4 regions of the Paenibacillus sp. 7523-1 genome follow, and region 3 is predicted to be linked to each of the others. Evidence: riboswitches for the same ligand, from Rfam matches in the RefSeq annotation. Region 3 holds a riboswitch; each other region holds the start of a gene.

Region 1 (3,596 bases), on a different contig from region 3:
GGATTCCGGCTTGGCTCCGCCGGCTCGTGACCCGATTAATTGCGATCATCCCTGCCGTTATTGTGACGGCTATCGCCGGCGAACATGGAACGGAAGAATTGCTGATTTTGAGCCAGGTGATTCTATCCTTGCAGCTGCCTTTTGCCGTTATTCCACTTGTGATGTTTACGAGTGACAAAAAAAGCATGGGCGCATTCGCCAACAAACTGTGGCTCAAAGTCGTCTCTTGGATCATCGCTGCTGTGATTGTGGTTCTGAACGTTTATCTGATTATCCAAACCATCATGCTGTTTTAATCTATATAGCGCTAAAACCGTTTCCCTCTTACTATAGATTTATAAAAAAAGGCTGATCCCTCATCAAGAATATACTTGAGGGGATCAGCCTTTTAGCTTGCCGTACACTTGCCTTGTCCAGTATTTAATGACGCGAAGGTCATCTCTTTTTAATTTTATCCGCTAACCTTCAGAAGGCACAAGCAGTGGAATAATCTGCTCCAAGGCTTCGATGGTCCAGTCTGCATGCTCTTGGCCCTCCAGCTCAGGCTGAAATCGTCCATAGCCCTGCAAAATCCGAATCGTTCGCATCCCCAGCTTCTTGGCAGGAATGATATCGTTATCAATCCGATCCCCAATCATGACTGCTTCCTGGGGTTCACATCCCGCCTGCTTCAAAGCCACAGCATAGAGTTCCGGATCCGGCTTGGATACGCCTTCTTCTGCCGAGCAAGCCAGTACATCCACGTACCTCCGCAGACCGTAGCTCTCCAGGCGCTCTGCTGTCCCTAGACTCTGATTGGCAATAATGCCAATTCGATAATGGTGTGACAATTCCTTCAACACCGCGTCAGCAGAAGCGAAGGGTTTCTCCAATTCCTTCCGGAACTTCAACTTCTCCTGGATCTGCTCCCTATGACGTTCATCGCTGATTAGCGTTCGAATGGCTACCCTCATGGGCCACTGCTCATAATTTCGGTAACACGAGGCAAATATCTCTCGCACTTCCTCTATTTTCACCGGATATCCAAGCAAGCAGGCTTCTTTTACAAACTGCCCTATAATATCATCTACCGGCTCCCATTCGTCCACCAGCGTATCTCCTACATCAAAGAACAACCATTTTAACCCCCGTACATCCGGCACGCCTATTCCTCCTTGTTAGCCATGAACGCAATCTCTAAATCAGCAATGTACATTAATGCTCAAATAAAAAAGAAGACCCACCATCATGCATGAGTCTCCTCAGAATTCCGTTTTTCCACAAGTTCAATTATAACAGGCACCTTACACCGGATCAATCGGCAGCTATCACATTAACCATTAAGCAAGAAGCCAACTTCTCCATTAAGGGAATACACAATGCGGTCAGCTCCCATCCCGCGGTAAATGCCTTTGGGGTGACTCTGTTCCGTAATCACACATAGTGATTTGGAGGTCCAGGAACGGCAGATCTGCAAATAGCGGCAGGTCAGGTTCAAACTGTTCTCGAAAATAAAAACGTTGCCTACACTCGACTGCGGTAGAAACCACTTCTGAGCTTCAGCTGTATTCATGCGAATGACGTTCTCCACTCCGATTCTGCGGAGCTTCCGTTCTTCCCCTGCACTGTTAGTCAGAACGGCAAACGGCATTTTTTTGTACATCAACAGCTTGATAAACTTGCGGCCTGCTTCATTCGGTGCTGTTACTAGAATCATCTCATTATCCATCGTTCGTTCCTCCCTTGGCGTGAAAAGACAACAAAAAAGAAGCGTGGGGGACCAAGGCCTCCCGAACGCTTCTTGAATAACCCATGACGAAAACGCCATGAATATGCGTACGGCTTGTTGCCTCTCCCTTTAACGCTTACGAGGTTAGCTGACGGATTCGGGCGCGAGAGTCGCCCTATTTCCGGCTTGCACCGAAAAATTCACCCCATGGATTAGCTGCAATGACAGCCGTTCCGATTGGTTCCCCCGTTTCCCACCCATGAATGAATGGAAACTCAGCGATTAAAACATCGTTCCTGTTTCATGTATTGACCAGAGCGATATTATCGTTTGTTTCGTTGTTCATGTTAAGTTTAATTGAAATAGAAATTACGATATGAATCATACACCCGCGACATGTTAGTGTAAAGTCCGGTCAGATCAGCGAATGGACGAATTTAAGGCATTACACATCAATGATATCGCTTACAACCAATCCATTCTCCATCCATCTCTGTGAATCTCGCTAATTCTCGTCCTTATGAAAAACGTATGTAATTTTAAATATCTGTAAGTAAACATAGGAATTTATTTAATTAGTTTTGCATTATCTAATTGTAAGCAATATAATATAACTATAGGTATCATTAACCCATTATACGATATGGAGGCGACTGATCATGTCCGTTTATGACTACAAAGTCAATACCCTTCGGGGCCAGGAAGTCGAGATGTCCGATTATCGCAACAAGGTGCTGCTAATTGTAAATACGGCGAGCAAATGTGGTCTGACCCCGCAATTTGAAGGCTTACAGGAACTCTATAACAAATTCAAAGACCGGCAGTTTGAAGTACTAGGCTTCCCAAGTAACCAATTCGCTCAGGAAAAAGGATCTTCCGACGATATTGCTGAGTTCTGTCAGATGAATTACGGTGTAAGCTTTCCTATGTTTGAGAAAATTGATGTTAATGGCTCAAGCGCTCACCCACTATTCCAACACCTGACAACAGAGGCACCGGGACTGCTCGGATCCAAAGCCATCAAGTGGAACTTCACCAAATTCCTCGTTGATCAGAACGGACGTGTCATGAAGCGTTATGCTCCAAAAACGACTCCTGACCAAATTGAGGCTGATATTGAGAAACTGCTGAAATAAATCAATATGGAGAGGCCATAATCAACAGGGAACCAGAGAAAGTCCGGTTCTCTGTGAATGGCCTTTTTTTATTGTATTTCCAACGCAAAAAAAGAGGTTTTCCATATTCGGAAAACCTCTTCTTGTCGTACAATATGATGCGGTCGAGAGGACTCGAACCTCCACGGGCATACGCCCACTACCCCCTCAAGATAGCGTGTCTGCCATTCCACCACGACCGCATGTCGTAAATAATCGGCAACAAAATTGATTATACAGGTTTACATTATAAAAGTAAAGCACTTTTATAAAAACTACTTTTGCACCTGTGTTTCCCCTCCAAATATCGGTTTTTTTCGTCATGATCTTTTAACTGCTGCATACATTAAATTTCAATTCATTTATACATCCTCATTTTTAATTTTAGCTCCCCATACGAAAGTGTATCATATACCTATCATTAGTTTTCTAGCATTTAATCATTACGAGTCATATAATATAACATTAAAATATATTTAAAACTCAAAAGCAAGAAATTGTTGACAAAATACGGATGTTTATGTGATTATATATATCATATAATTCGGATTTTAAACATAAAAGGATTCAGAAATCAATAATAATGTTATATAATATAACATTTTACGAACATAGGAGGCGAAAGACCGTGAACCGTGGGAATAAGCTGCTCGATTATGTCAAACTGCTTGATTCCTCCATTCATGTCGGAGGTTTTACCCATTCATTTGGTATGGATGTACACATCGCTGAAG
Region 2 (3,596 bases), on a different contig from region 3:
ACTCACGCAGGAGTCCTGGAAGTTTGATTCCCAGAATCATTACGCAGCCAATGTTTACACAAGGGGCAAGCTTGTGCTGCTGGGCATCGAACAACAAGTAGGCGCCAAAACGATGGAACGCATTCTTTCAACTTATGTTAAAAAATATCGGTTCAAACATCCTACTTCGGCCGATTTCCAAAAGGTCGTGGAGCAAGTGACTCATAAGTCCTGGTCTGATTATTTTAATCAATACGTATATGGGGACGGAATGGCCGACTTCGCCGTGGAGAATATCCAGGTCAAGCCTGTTGAGAAAGACGGTCAAACGTTGTACGAATCATCGGTAACATTAGTAAAGAAAGGCAGCGACTACGAGAAAATCCCCGTTCGCATCGTTTTTGAAGATGGACACATCGTCGCCAAGGAATGGGATGGCAGTAACGGTCGAATTACGTACAAGTTAACGTACAGCTCGCCTGTATCCTGGGCCATGACCGATCCGTTATATACCGTTGTGCTGGAGAACCGTCATATGAATAACTTTTTGAAAGCCGGTCTGGATGAACCATCCAAGTTCCGCTGGAGCATGAGTGTAACCAAGCTCATTGAAGCTATATTCGGAGGTCTGTCATGGTGAGGTGGAGACAGTGAAAGCAAAAATACGTGAGGGCTGGTTTCTCGTCCGTCAGCATATGTTCATTGTGGCACTTTTGTTTCTCTATCAGCTAGTATGGGGTTACTTCATCTATAAAATGGTGCAATCGGCAGTCATTCCCTTGCTGCTGCGCTATCCGGACCCTGACGCTGGGGAGCTGAGTACCATTTTATTCAAAATGGAAAGCCAGCTCAGTCTGTCTACCCATCCCGAGGTACATCGTTATTTATGGATACTTGGGGCCATGCTCCTGCTCCGCATGCTGATTACCCCTCTCATTAAGGCAGGGCTACTCTATTCATTACAACACTTCAATCATACAGAAGAACGTATTCCTTTTATACGTGGGATCAAGGCACTGTGGAAACCGATGATGCTGCTTCATTTCATTAAAACGCTATTATTACTGCTGCCTGCGTACTGGCTGATCCCCAAGCTGTATAGTATCTTTCTGGATGGATTCCACTCGCTGCAGCTGCTGCTGCCAGGCATTCCATATGTAGCTGGATGGATCGTGTATGGATGGATCGTACATCATGCTTTGTTATATATGCAGTTTGGCGTCACAGCACCCGAGAGTCAGGGCGGGGTAAAAGGTACATTTCTCGGTCTATTGCTCGCCTTGCGTCATATCATTTCTCTCATTGGTATCGCAGTGGTTCTGGGAGGAATTCATCTGCTCATCTTCGGTGCCTTCACATCTGCGTCGTGGTTCCTGACAGGTCTCATCGGTCTGATCCTGCAACAAACCTATCCGCTCGCCAGATGTTTGTTGGATATATGGAAGATATGTGCTCATTTCCGCCTTTGGCAGTCCAAGTCCTCCAAAGGTTAAAAAGTGTAATGAACCGCTCAAAAATTGTTACCATCTTCATGTAAACTTGTGTCAATGTTTACGCTTCAAAAAAGCAAACCTCAACCTTTCCCCGTCAAAGGTCGAGGTTTTTTTTGCTAATTTTCTTGTTAAACGTTGCCAAAGCTTTACTCCTCTGTTACAATAATCGCAGTGAGTTTTTAGTAACAACTTTGTAATCTTTACCTTATGAATTGTAACTACTTAAAATTAAATCGTCATTTCTTGATTTCGCAGGTGCACAACTAGCATAGCCAAATTCCTGGCACCTGGGAAGCGGGGGAACCAGTTATGGGTGAATTGATCTTGCTACAGAGGGATCATAGGGGACCTTCAACCGAATCCTTAAGCTAACCTCGCAGGCGTTGGAAGGGGTATATCTCTTGTTCAAAAAGAAATTAACAGCAGCTGTCCTTAGCTTAACATTCGCACTATCGCTTGGAGCAGGCAGCGCATTCGCAGATTCAAAAATGGATAAAGTAATTGATTCAGCAATGGGAACTACATACAAAAGTGGTGGAACAACGCTTAACGGCTTTGACTGCTCTGGATTCACACGGTATGTATTCGAAAAGCTGGGCATCGATTTGGCTCGTCAATCCAGTTCCCAATTCGACATGGGTGACTCGGTATCCCGCATGGAAATGAGACCAGGCGATCTGGTATTCTTCAATACAACGGGTAAAGGGGTTTCACACGTAGGGATTTTCGTGGGTGAAGGTAAGTTTGCACACTCCTCGTCTTCCAAAGGAGTTACCATTAGTTCTTTGAGTGAGAACTACTGGGCCAACCGCTATGTTGGCGCTAAACGGATTATGAGCACGGACGCATATGAGTCACTGGCCCTCGACTAGGGACAAGCTGAGCAACATCATACTGTAACGAAGCATAAATCAACCGCCCGGTACATTCTCCGCAGGAATGTATCCGGCGGTTTTTTTGTGCTTGTTCGTCCATGCCCTTATGATGTTTTTACCCATCCTACTATAATATAAACGAAATTCCCGGAACTTTTGTTTCACTTTTTTTCAAGGAAGCAAAACCTTGCCAAATGCCCTCCTCTTTTGTAGAGTAAAATCAGGATTAAATATGAAATGACATATGTTATAAACGATTAGCGTATGACTAGAAGTAGCTTGTTCACAATGAAAGGAGCGTGCAGTGGTGTGGATGAAGCTTCTGTAACGTTTCACGTTGTGCCGATGCAAGAAGAACATGCAGCATTGATCTGCAGCTGGACATATGAACCACCCTATAACATCTATACCTGGCTGCCCTGGGAACAGATGAAGGCGCTGGAGGTTGAATTCGGGGACGAGCAGCTTCGAAAAGAGCAATATGCTGTTGTACTCGGAGAGCAGGACCAACTTTGCGGATTCGTTCAATTCTTTCCTCTTGAAGGCGTGACGCGCATTGGACTTGGTATGCACCCTGAACAGTGTGGACAAGGTCGCGGTACTGCCTTCGTCTCTGCGATCGTGAAGGAAGCCATTCGGCGGAACCCTAGTCATGAGATCGATCTCGAAGTGCTCACCTGGAATACGCGGGCTATTCGGGTTTATCACAAGGCTGGATTTGTCACCCAGGATACGTATGAACGACAGACACCAAGTGGTTTGATGCCTTTTTATTGCATGGTCTATGAAGGACCTCGTTAACCCTTAAACCGCATAACCAAAAGAAATTCATGCCCGTTTATGTGATTAGTTCAAAAAATTACCACAAAATGCTATGATGTCTTAACAGGTTCCGTTATAATGATATGGACAGTTTCAGTTTAGATGATCTTTCATTCTGGAGGGGACATAACGGATGCACAAATGGATCATGAGCGGGGTATTTTTTGCAGCATGCGCATTGGCTATTGTATTAATGTTTACGCTTCCAGGGAAAGAGGAAGTGGCTGAAGAAGCGAAACCAACCATGCCGGAAGTCGCAATGGATGCCGGACAGGCTGAAGCACTGGTCAAAGCCAATTGTATCACGTGTCACGGGGATCAGCTTCAAGGTGGCGTAGGACCTGCTCTAGCTAACATCGGCAGCAAGGATGATGTGGAGAAGATCTACTCTACCATTGTCAAAGGTAAAGGCGGAGGCATGCCTTCC
Region 3 (3,596 bases):
AAAACAGCTGCAATGGGCCGCAAGACAGCAATACAGCATCGTCAATTGGAATGTGGATTCGCTGGATTGGAAAGGCCTTAGCAAAGAACAAGTGAAGCAGAATGTCTTATCTGCAGTCAAACCAGGCTCCATCATTCTTCAACATGCGGGCGGAGGCGTGGGCTCCAATCTGTCCGGTACCATTGGAGCACTTCCGGAGATTATAGATGAACTGCGATGCAGGGGCTTCAATCTGGTGACTTTGGACGAGATGCTGCAATTGCCAAAAAGCAAATAATACTCGGCTTAGTAGAGGAAACACATAAGTTATGAATTAACAATCTTGCGCGTTTTAATAAAGACAAAGGGTACCCTTATTACGCGTTCATCGTGTAATAAAGGCACCCTTTTGTAGCACTGATACTTATTTCAAGATATAAAGTTCAACGTCCTGAAAACCAAAGGTACTCACAGACTTCTGGCTTCCAGGAATGAAAATGTCAATTCGTTTCCCTTTGATCGCTCCACCGACATCCCGGGCAGTAGCCACAAATGCCTGCTTAGGCAGCGCCGGATGGGAGTGACCCGTAACAAGAACCTTTGTACCCAGTGGGATGACACTAGGGTCTACTGCAATCGTGCCGAGTTCAAGTGGATTACCGAAGTAATCAACAGCACCCCATCCACCATTTTCGGAAGCGGCTGCAGAGTATGCTGTTGCTTTCACATCAATGGATTTACTATAATCAAACGTTTTGCCCCAGGCCTCAACGACTTTATCGTCAGCATTTACATCAAGGCTAGCGGTCGCAATCGTCTTTGCACCTGTAGAGCTCTTCGCAGCTGGAGCAGCTGAGGCTGTGTTTGCTTTTCCAGGAATCGTAATTTTCAAACCACCATAAATGTTGTAAGGTGAAATATCACTGTTTGCTTTAACCAGTGTGTTCAGTCCAACTCCATATTGTTTCGATAAGGTATAGAAGGTATCCCCCTCTTTGGCCACGTGAACAGAATCAGCGTGAGCTGGAACGGCCTGAATGAGCATTGCTGCTGTCAATAGGGCTGTTGCTGTTTTGGCTATAGTTCTCTTCTTAATCATGGTCTTCCTCCCTCATTGTGCCTGCGAAGTTAGTTGTCGGATTCGGATGGAGGAAACCACCCTATAGGTCTCTGTTACATTCGTCTTGCGTTATGTATCCCTAATTCACCCCAAGCAGCGTGCGTTTCAAACTTCCCCCCACGGTCTGCATCATTACATCCTCCACACTTCCTCCTCAGGAAGTTTCGGCAGGAACAATATATCACAATTTTGTAACCAAGGTCCGTAGTAAATGTTACCAACTGTATTGAACAACACATTATGCGGCTTTAGAAATAAGGATTTTTCTTGTTAAAGAGCGATCAAGCAGCTCTGGAACGATGACAGAAACGTTACTTTTACGACACTGGATACTTATCCATAATCAAAAAAACAACCCTGCTAACGTGACGTGAGCAAGGTTGTTTGATTTCTTTTTTTGTTCGTTCTATTTAATCCGGTTCACTGACTGGATCATGCTCAAAGGTTATGACAAGACTTTACCGAGGAAGTCACGTGTACGTGGATTCTTAGGTTGACCAAATACTTCATCCGGTGTGCCCTCTTCCACAATTACACCGCCATCCATAAAGATGATGCGATCACCCACTTCACGGGCAAAGCCCATTTCGTGGGTAACAATAACCATCGTCATGCCGCCTTCAGCCAGGCGTTTCATAACGTCGAGTACTTCACCAACCATTTCCGGGTCAAGTGCAGACGTTGGCTCGTCAAACAGCATCACATGCGGCTGCATCGCAAGCGCTCTGGCAATGGCAATCCGCTGCTTCTGTCCACCAGACAGCTGACTCGGATAAGCATCTTTTTTATCCAATAACCCAACGGTTTTGAGCAAGTCTGTGGCGATCTGCTTGGCTTCCTGTGCAGATTGCTTTTTGACTTTAATCGGGGCAATGGTAATGTTTTGCTCCACGGTTTTATGCGGAAACAGATTAAAGTGCTGGAACACCATCCCCATTTTTTCCCGGGTTGCATTAATGTTGTGTTTGGGATCTGTGATCGATACGCCTTCGAAATTAATTTCACCTGAAGTAGGCTGCTCCAACAAGTTAAGACAGCGAAGGAAAGTACTTTTGCCTGATCCTGAAGGACCAATCACAACAACGACCTCGCCCTTGCCAATCGTGACATCTATGCCTTTAAGTACTTCGTTTTTATCGTAGGATTTGTATAGTTGTCTAACGTCTATCACTTGCACTCAACTTCCTTTCCAGTCGACCCAGCAGCTTGGACAAAATAAATGTCAATACAAAGTATATGGCTGCTGCAATAAGGAACGGATTCATTCCTTGGTACGTAATGTTTTTGACTACACTTGCCTGATACATGATATCAACCATACCAATGACCGAGATAATGGACGATTCCTTGATAATGGTTACGAATTCATTACCGATGGCAGGCAGTACAGCTTTGAAAGCTTGTGGCAAAATAATAAATCTCATGGCCGCGGCTCTATCCATCCCAAGCGAACGGGCAGCTTCCAGTTGACCCCGGTCAACTCCTTGAATCCCTGCACGGAAGATCTCTGCCAGGTAAGCACCACTGTTGATGGAGAGTGTGATAATACCGGCTTGAAGAGCCGAGAAATTAATACCGAAGGTCAGGGAAAGGCCATAATAGATAATCATCAGTTGAACCAGCATCGGCGTCCCGCGAATCACTTCAACATATGCCGTACCAATCCAACGTAAAATGGCCATATCATGCATCCGGAACATGCAAATGATCAAACCGATAATTACCCCGAAGATTACGCCAAGTGCGGACAATAGGAGGGTATAACCAACCCCCGTAGCATAAAAGCTTTTGTATTGCCAGAATACTTCAAAAATATTTGGCGATTTGACCTCACGGTCTGCCATTAATTGACTGGCTTCCGTTACCATCTGATCAATTTTATTTTCGCTCTTCAGTCGTTCAAGCGTACCATTAACGGCATTCAGCAATTCCGTATTGCCTTTGCGAATACCGATCGCTGCTGCTACCTGCTCTTCGTCCGGAACTGCAGGCGCAAGTCCGATCATATCATCCAGGTATCCTGCGGCAACTGTATCTTCAACGATTGCAGCGTTAATCCGTTTAGTTTGCAGTTGAAGCACAATGTCCGAGATTTTATCAAGAGACGTCAGCTTGGCTCCAGGAATCTTCTGTCCGATTGTTTCCTGGATCGAACCTTTTTGTGCTCCGATCTTTTCATTTTCCAGTTCAGCCATGGTTGGGTATTTGTCTTTATCCTCATTGCGAACCATGATGACTTGTTTCGATTTATAGTAGGTATCGGAGAAGTCGATACTTTTCTTGCGGTCCTCTGTCGGTGTCATGCCTGAAATAACAATATCCACGCGTCCACTCTGCAATGCAGGCAGCAGGCCGTCGAAACCCATATCTTCTATTACAAGTTCTACGCCCAAATCGGCAGCAATCTCTTTGGCAATGGCAATATCGAATCCGACAATCTCATCCTTGCCATTAATCACTTTATGGAATTCATATGGTGCAAAGTCGGCACTCGTGC
Region 4 (3,596 bases), on a different contig from region 3:
AATATTTAAAAGAAGTGCCTGAGACGGTAATCACTTTGCTGCCTGATGCAGCGGTTTTCTTCGAGTTCGTTGTCGTTTCTTTCTTTGCTGTGGAGGTTTGGGCCGATACCGTCTGAATCTCCGGCTGCTTCACAACTGGTTTTGCTTTGGTTCCGACAGCAATAACTTTATCGACACGGTTGGTCGATACCGATTTGCCCACCATCTTTTTGGAGACTAACTCTCCATCCTGAAACACCTTTTCGATATGCTGTACAAGTGTACCTTCTTTGCCGTTTACGATGACGCGATTGTCACCTTTGTACAAGCTAGGGTCAGCCGTTTTGATTACTTTGTACGCAATCGGCTGTTCCACTTCCACTGTACGCTTTGTTACACGCACTACGCGAATTTTCATATCTGCCTTGATTGGTGTTGCGAGCGCAGGATAAACCTTATCCTCACTGGCAACTTCAATTCCAGATTTCTGAATTGCATCTTCTACCGATGAATCGGTTGTATACAGAGTCTTGGTGTCTCCGTCTGCCGTAATGTTGACTGGAACGGCCCGCTCAATAACTATGCGGTCTCCATCTGCGATTGCCCCGTTCAAAGGCATGGATACCTCATCATGGGGGCTGACTGTGATTGATTGCTCCTCCAGCATTTCTTGAAGCATTCCTGTACGAGTCTCTACCGCTTGAGCTTTGCCATCAATAACCAGCGAAATTTGTTTCCCGGCTTGACCGTAAACGACTAACAAGATCATGATTGTAAGCGCGATTGAGAAAATAGCGATCAGTGCCATTTGACGCATGTTCTCATGCTTCCACCGCAACGCGTAAGACTTACTGGATGATCGTGACTCATGGGTCTCTTCTGGTTGGAATGTGCCCACTTCTCCGTCCTCCTTCATAGCCTCGCCGTCTAAAGTTAATGCATGATGTCTTTGACGCGACTATACCAAATTTTCTACAGAACTGATCGATATCTCAATGACCGGCTCTGCACCATGAACCACTCTTCGCAACATGATGTCACCACCTGAATTCTTACCGTATGATGACCTTATTTCTTTTATTCAAAAACAAAAAAGCCAAAGAAAGAGTGTAAGAGGAACTCTTTCGTGGCTTCCGAATGATTTTGAATATCGGAAATTCATGCACGAGGTTGCCTCTCTTTTTCCGCTTGCGAGGTTAGCTGTCGGGTTCGGGCGAAAGAGAGCCGCCCTATCTCCGGTCACCCGCTCATGGCGGATGCCCTTGAATTCACCCCGAGACCCAAAGAAGAAATCAAATAGCGCTTCGCAAGTGCATCCGCTGCTTTTGGGTCAGCGAAACGATGCGCATCAGCTGCTTACACTGATGTTTAAGCCCTATTGGTTCCCCCGCTCTCCGTTAACGGAGACTCAGCGAGATCGGTTCATGAAAAGTATTGTTGTGTCATCGGAAAGTGTCCCTTTGTTCATCCCCCGAACATCTGTCCAATTTTCCGCACAACAATTCACTGAAAAGATGATATCCTGTTTCGATGCATGTTGTAAAGCGTTGTTCAAGTACGTTTTTCTAAATATTTGGTTAAAATATTGTAATATTCTTCATTTATTTGGATCAAAAAGCAAATTCGCTCCGTCTACCTCTCTTTTTCACCGCATTTGCTTCGTTTTTTAACGAATCCCAAATCGTTCCATGGCATTTTTGGTCGTTATTGCAGCAATTTCCTCTACCGAAATGCCTTTAATTTCCGCAGCTGCTTCTGCAACCAGACGTACATGCGCTGTTTCGTTTCGTTTTCCACGATAAGGATGTGGTGTAAGATATGGGGAGTCAGTTTCAATGAAAAAACGGTCCATTGGCACCTTCGCCAGTACCTCTTTTGGCTGCTTGGCGTTTTTGAACGTGATTGGTCCCCCGAAGGATAGATGGAACCCTAGATCCAGACAGAGTTTTGCCGTTTCCCAGCTTCCAGAGAATGAGTGCATCACACCCCCGACTTCTCCAGCCTTTTCCTCGCGCAAAATTTTGACAATATCCTCATGAGCGTCACGATTATGAATGACAATCGGCATGTTAAGTTCACGAGCCAGTCCGATCTGTTGTCTTAATACACGATGCTGCACATCCTTGGGTGAAGTGTCCCAATAATAATCCAGGCCAATCTCGCCTATGGCAACGACTTTTTCATGCTTGCACAGAGACGCAATCCACTCGAGATCGCCCTCCTGCATCGTAATGGCATCCTGAGGATGCCAGCCTACAGCTGCATATATAAAATCATACGTTTCGGCAAGCTTCATCGTGGATGGAATGGTCTCCCGGTTGAAACCGACATTGATCATACGGCCAACCCCGGCATCTACAGCACGTTGAATCATCTCCTCGCGGTCCTCGTCGAATTGCGGTGCATCCAGGTGTGTATGTGTGTCGAATAACATCATTTGTATTTCTCCCTTCCTGTCGAATAACTGTTTTCTATCCCAATCAAAATCCTATAAAATGCACCCATTTTATCATCATCATTGATTTTTCAGAGTACAACATGTGGAATTACCAAAATTAATTTCTACTATATATAGGAGCTCTTATGGTCTCAACTTGTTCAAAAAAAAGTATACATTACAAAATTATGTCGATCTACATATACTCTCCATTAAAGCAGATTACTGTATCATGATAATATCTCGAAATAGAAACTCTTTCTATCATAGCTAATTTGTAATAATTTTGCTCCTCACGGCTCACTTCATGATCATGAGAAGTATGGGCGAATATGAGATGGCAGCTCGTGAATGATGGCGTCCACCTTGTTTTGCGGATAGTACAGATGATGCTTACCACGATGTATTCCGCTGATTGAACGGACGATGTCCGAAACCTCGGACAATTCATGCAACTTGTCCTGTCTATCCAGCAGCAGAATCTGTTTGTCTGTCGATTCATCCGGACGAAAAACATCATACGGAAGATCCGTCGGAAAATCAATTTCCAGATCATATTCGGGATGAAGACCTGCTTCGACAAAGGCAACCCGAATTTCTTCAATCGTTTCCACATCGATCTGTTCAACCTCTACATACTTATACAACCTGCGATCCATAAAACGTTCGCATAACTCGCTCAGAACAGAATCGTTCTCTTTGCGCCACTGCATGAATGTGGTCTGTATTAGGGCCTCATCCAATTGCAGATATTCATCAACAGAGAGCACTCCGTCAAACAGCTGCGGCAGTGGCTCCAGCATGAAACGGAATTGGAACCCCTGCTTTACTAGCTCTTTTGCACGCTTAAATATTTGTCTCAGGATAATTTCGGAGCTTCGGGTCACCGGATGGAAGTATATCTGCCAGTACATCTGGTAACGTGACATTAAATAGTCTTCCACGGCATGCATACCGGATTCCTTGACTACAATTCTCCCGTGATAGGGACGAAGCATTCGCAGGATGCGGTCAAGGTCGATGGTTCCGTAGTTTACACCTGTAAAGTATGCATCCCGAAGCAGATAGTCCATCCGGTCTGCATCAAGCGGGCTAGTGACCAAATTTACGACGATTGGCTTTTCATATGTTTTCTGAATAACAGATGCCACCTTCTCCGGGAAATCGGGAGCATACCGTC

What was found. Region 3 has a riboswitch for cyclic di-AMP ahead of CHH60_RS00730 (3D domain-containing protein). Riboswitches for the same ligand answer to the same signal wherever they lie in the genome.
Region 1: linked by a shared signal. The riboswitch ahead of CHH60_RS19025 (hypothetical protein) and the one ahead of CHH60_RS00730 (3D domain-containing protein) in region 3 are both predicted to bind cyclic di-AMP.
Region 2: linked by a shared signal. The riboswitch ahead of CHH60_RS29105 (C40 family peptidase) and the one ahead of CHH60_RS00730 (3D domain-containing protein) in region 3 are both predicted to bind cyclic di-AMP.
Region 4: linked by a shared signal. The riboswitch ahead of CHH60_RS28495 (3D domain-containing protein) and the one ahead of CHH60_RS00730 (3D domain-containing protein) in region 3 are both predicted to bind cyclic di-AMP.

What each region holds. Positions count from the first base shown of each region.
Region 1 is NZ_NPBR01000017.1:104,401-107,996, forward strand. It holds gene CHH60_RS19015 (Nramp family divalent metal transporter) at 1-296, shown strand, start outside; gene CHH60_RS19020 (HAD family hydrolase) at 459-1,142, opposite strand; gene CHH60_RS19025 (hypothetical protein) at 1,313-1,708, opposite strand; cyclic di-AMP (ydaO/yuaA leader) riboswitch at 1,827-1,999, opposite strand; gene CHH60_RS19030 (glutathione peroxidase) at 2,368-2,844, shown strand; tRNA gene CHH60_RS19035 (tRNA-Leu) at 2,983-3,065, opposite strand; gene CHH60_RS19040 (urease accessory protein UreF) at 3,491-3,596, shown strand, end outside.
Region 2 is NZ_NPBR01000034.1:28,141-31,736, forward strand. It holds gene CHH60_RS29095 (M1 family metallopeptidase) at 1-619, shown strand, start outside; gene CHH60_RS29100 (hypothetical protein) at 630-1,472, shown strand; cyclic di-AMP (ydaO/yuaA leader) riboswitch at 1,733-1,870, shown strand; gene CHH60_RS29105 (C40 family peptidase) at 1,874-2,344, shown strand; gene CHH60_RS29110 (GNAT family N-acetyltransferase) at 2,636-3,148, shown strand; gene CHH60_RS29115 (c-type cytochrome) at 3,303-3,596, shown strand, end outside.
Region 3 is NZ_NPBR01000002.1:136,811-140,406, reverse strand. It holds gene CHH60_RS00735 (polysaccharide deacetylase family protein) at 1-277, shown strand, start outside; gene CHH60_RS00730 (3D domain-containing protein) at 404-1,078, opposite strand; cyclic di-AMP (ydaO/yuaA leader) riboswitch at 1,081-1,279, opposite strand; gene CHH60_RS00725 (amino acid ABC transporter ATP-binding protein) at 1,545-2,270, opposite strand; gene CHH60_RS00720 (ABC transporter substrate-binding protein/permease) at 2,257-3,596, opposite strand, start outside.
Region 4 is NZ_NPBR01000032.1:51,293-54,888, forward strand. It holds gene CHH60_RS28495 (3D domain-containing protein) at 1-877, opposite strand, end outside; cyclic di-AMP (ydaO/yuaA leader) riboswitch at 1,149-1,403, opposite strand; gene CHH60_RS28500 (TatD family hydrolase) at 1,646-2,416, opposite strand; gene CHH60_RS28505 (HD domain-containing protein) at 2,728-3,596, opposite strand, start outside.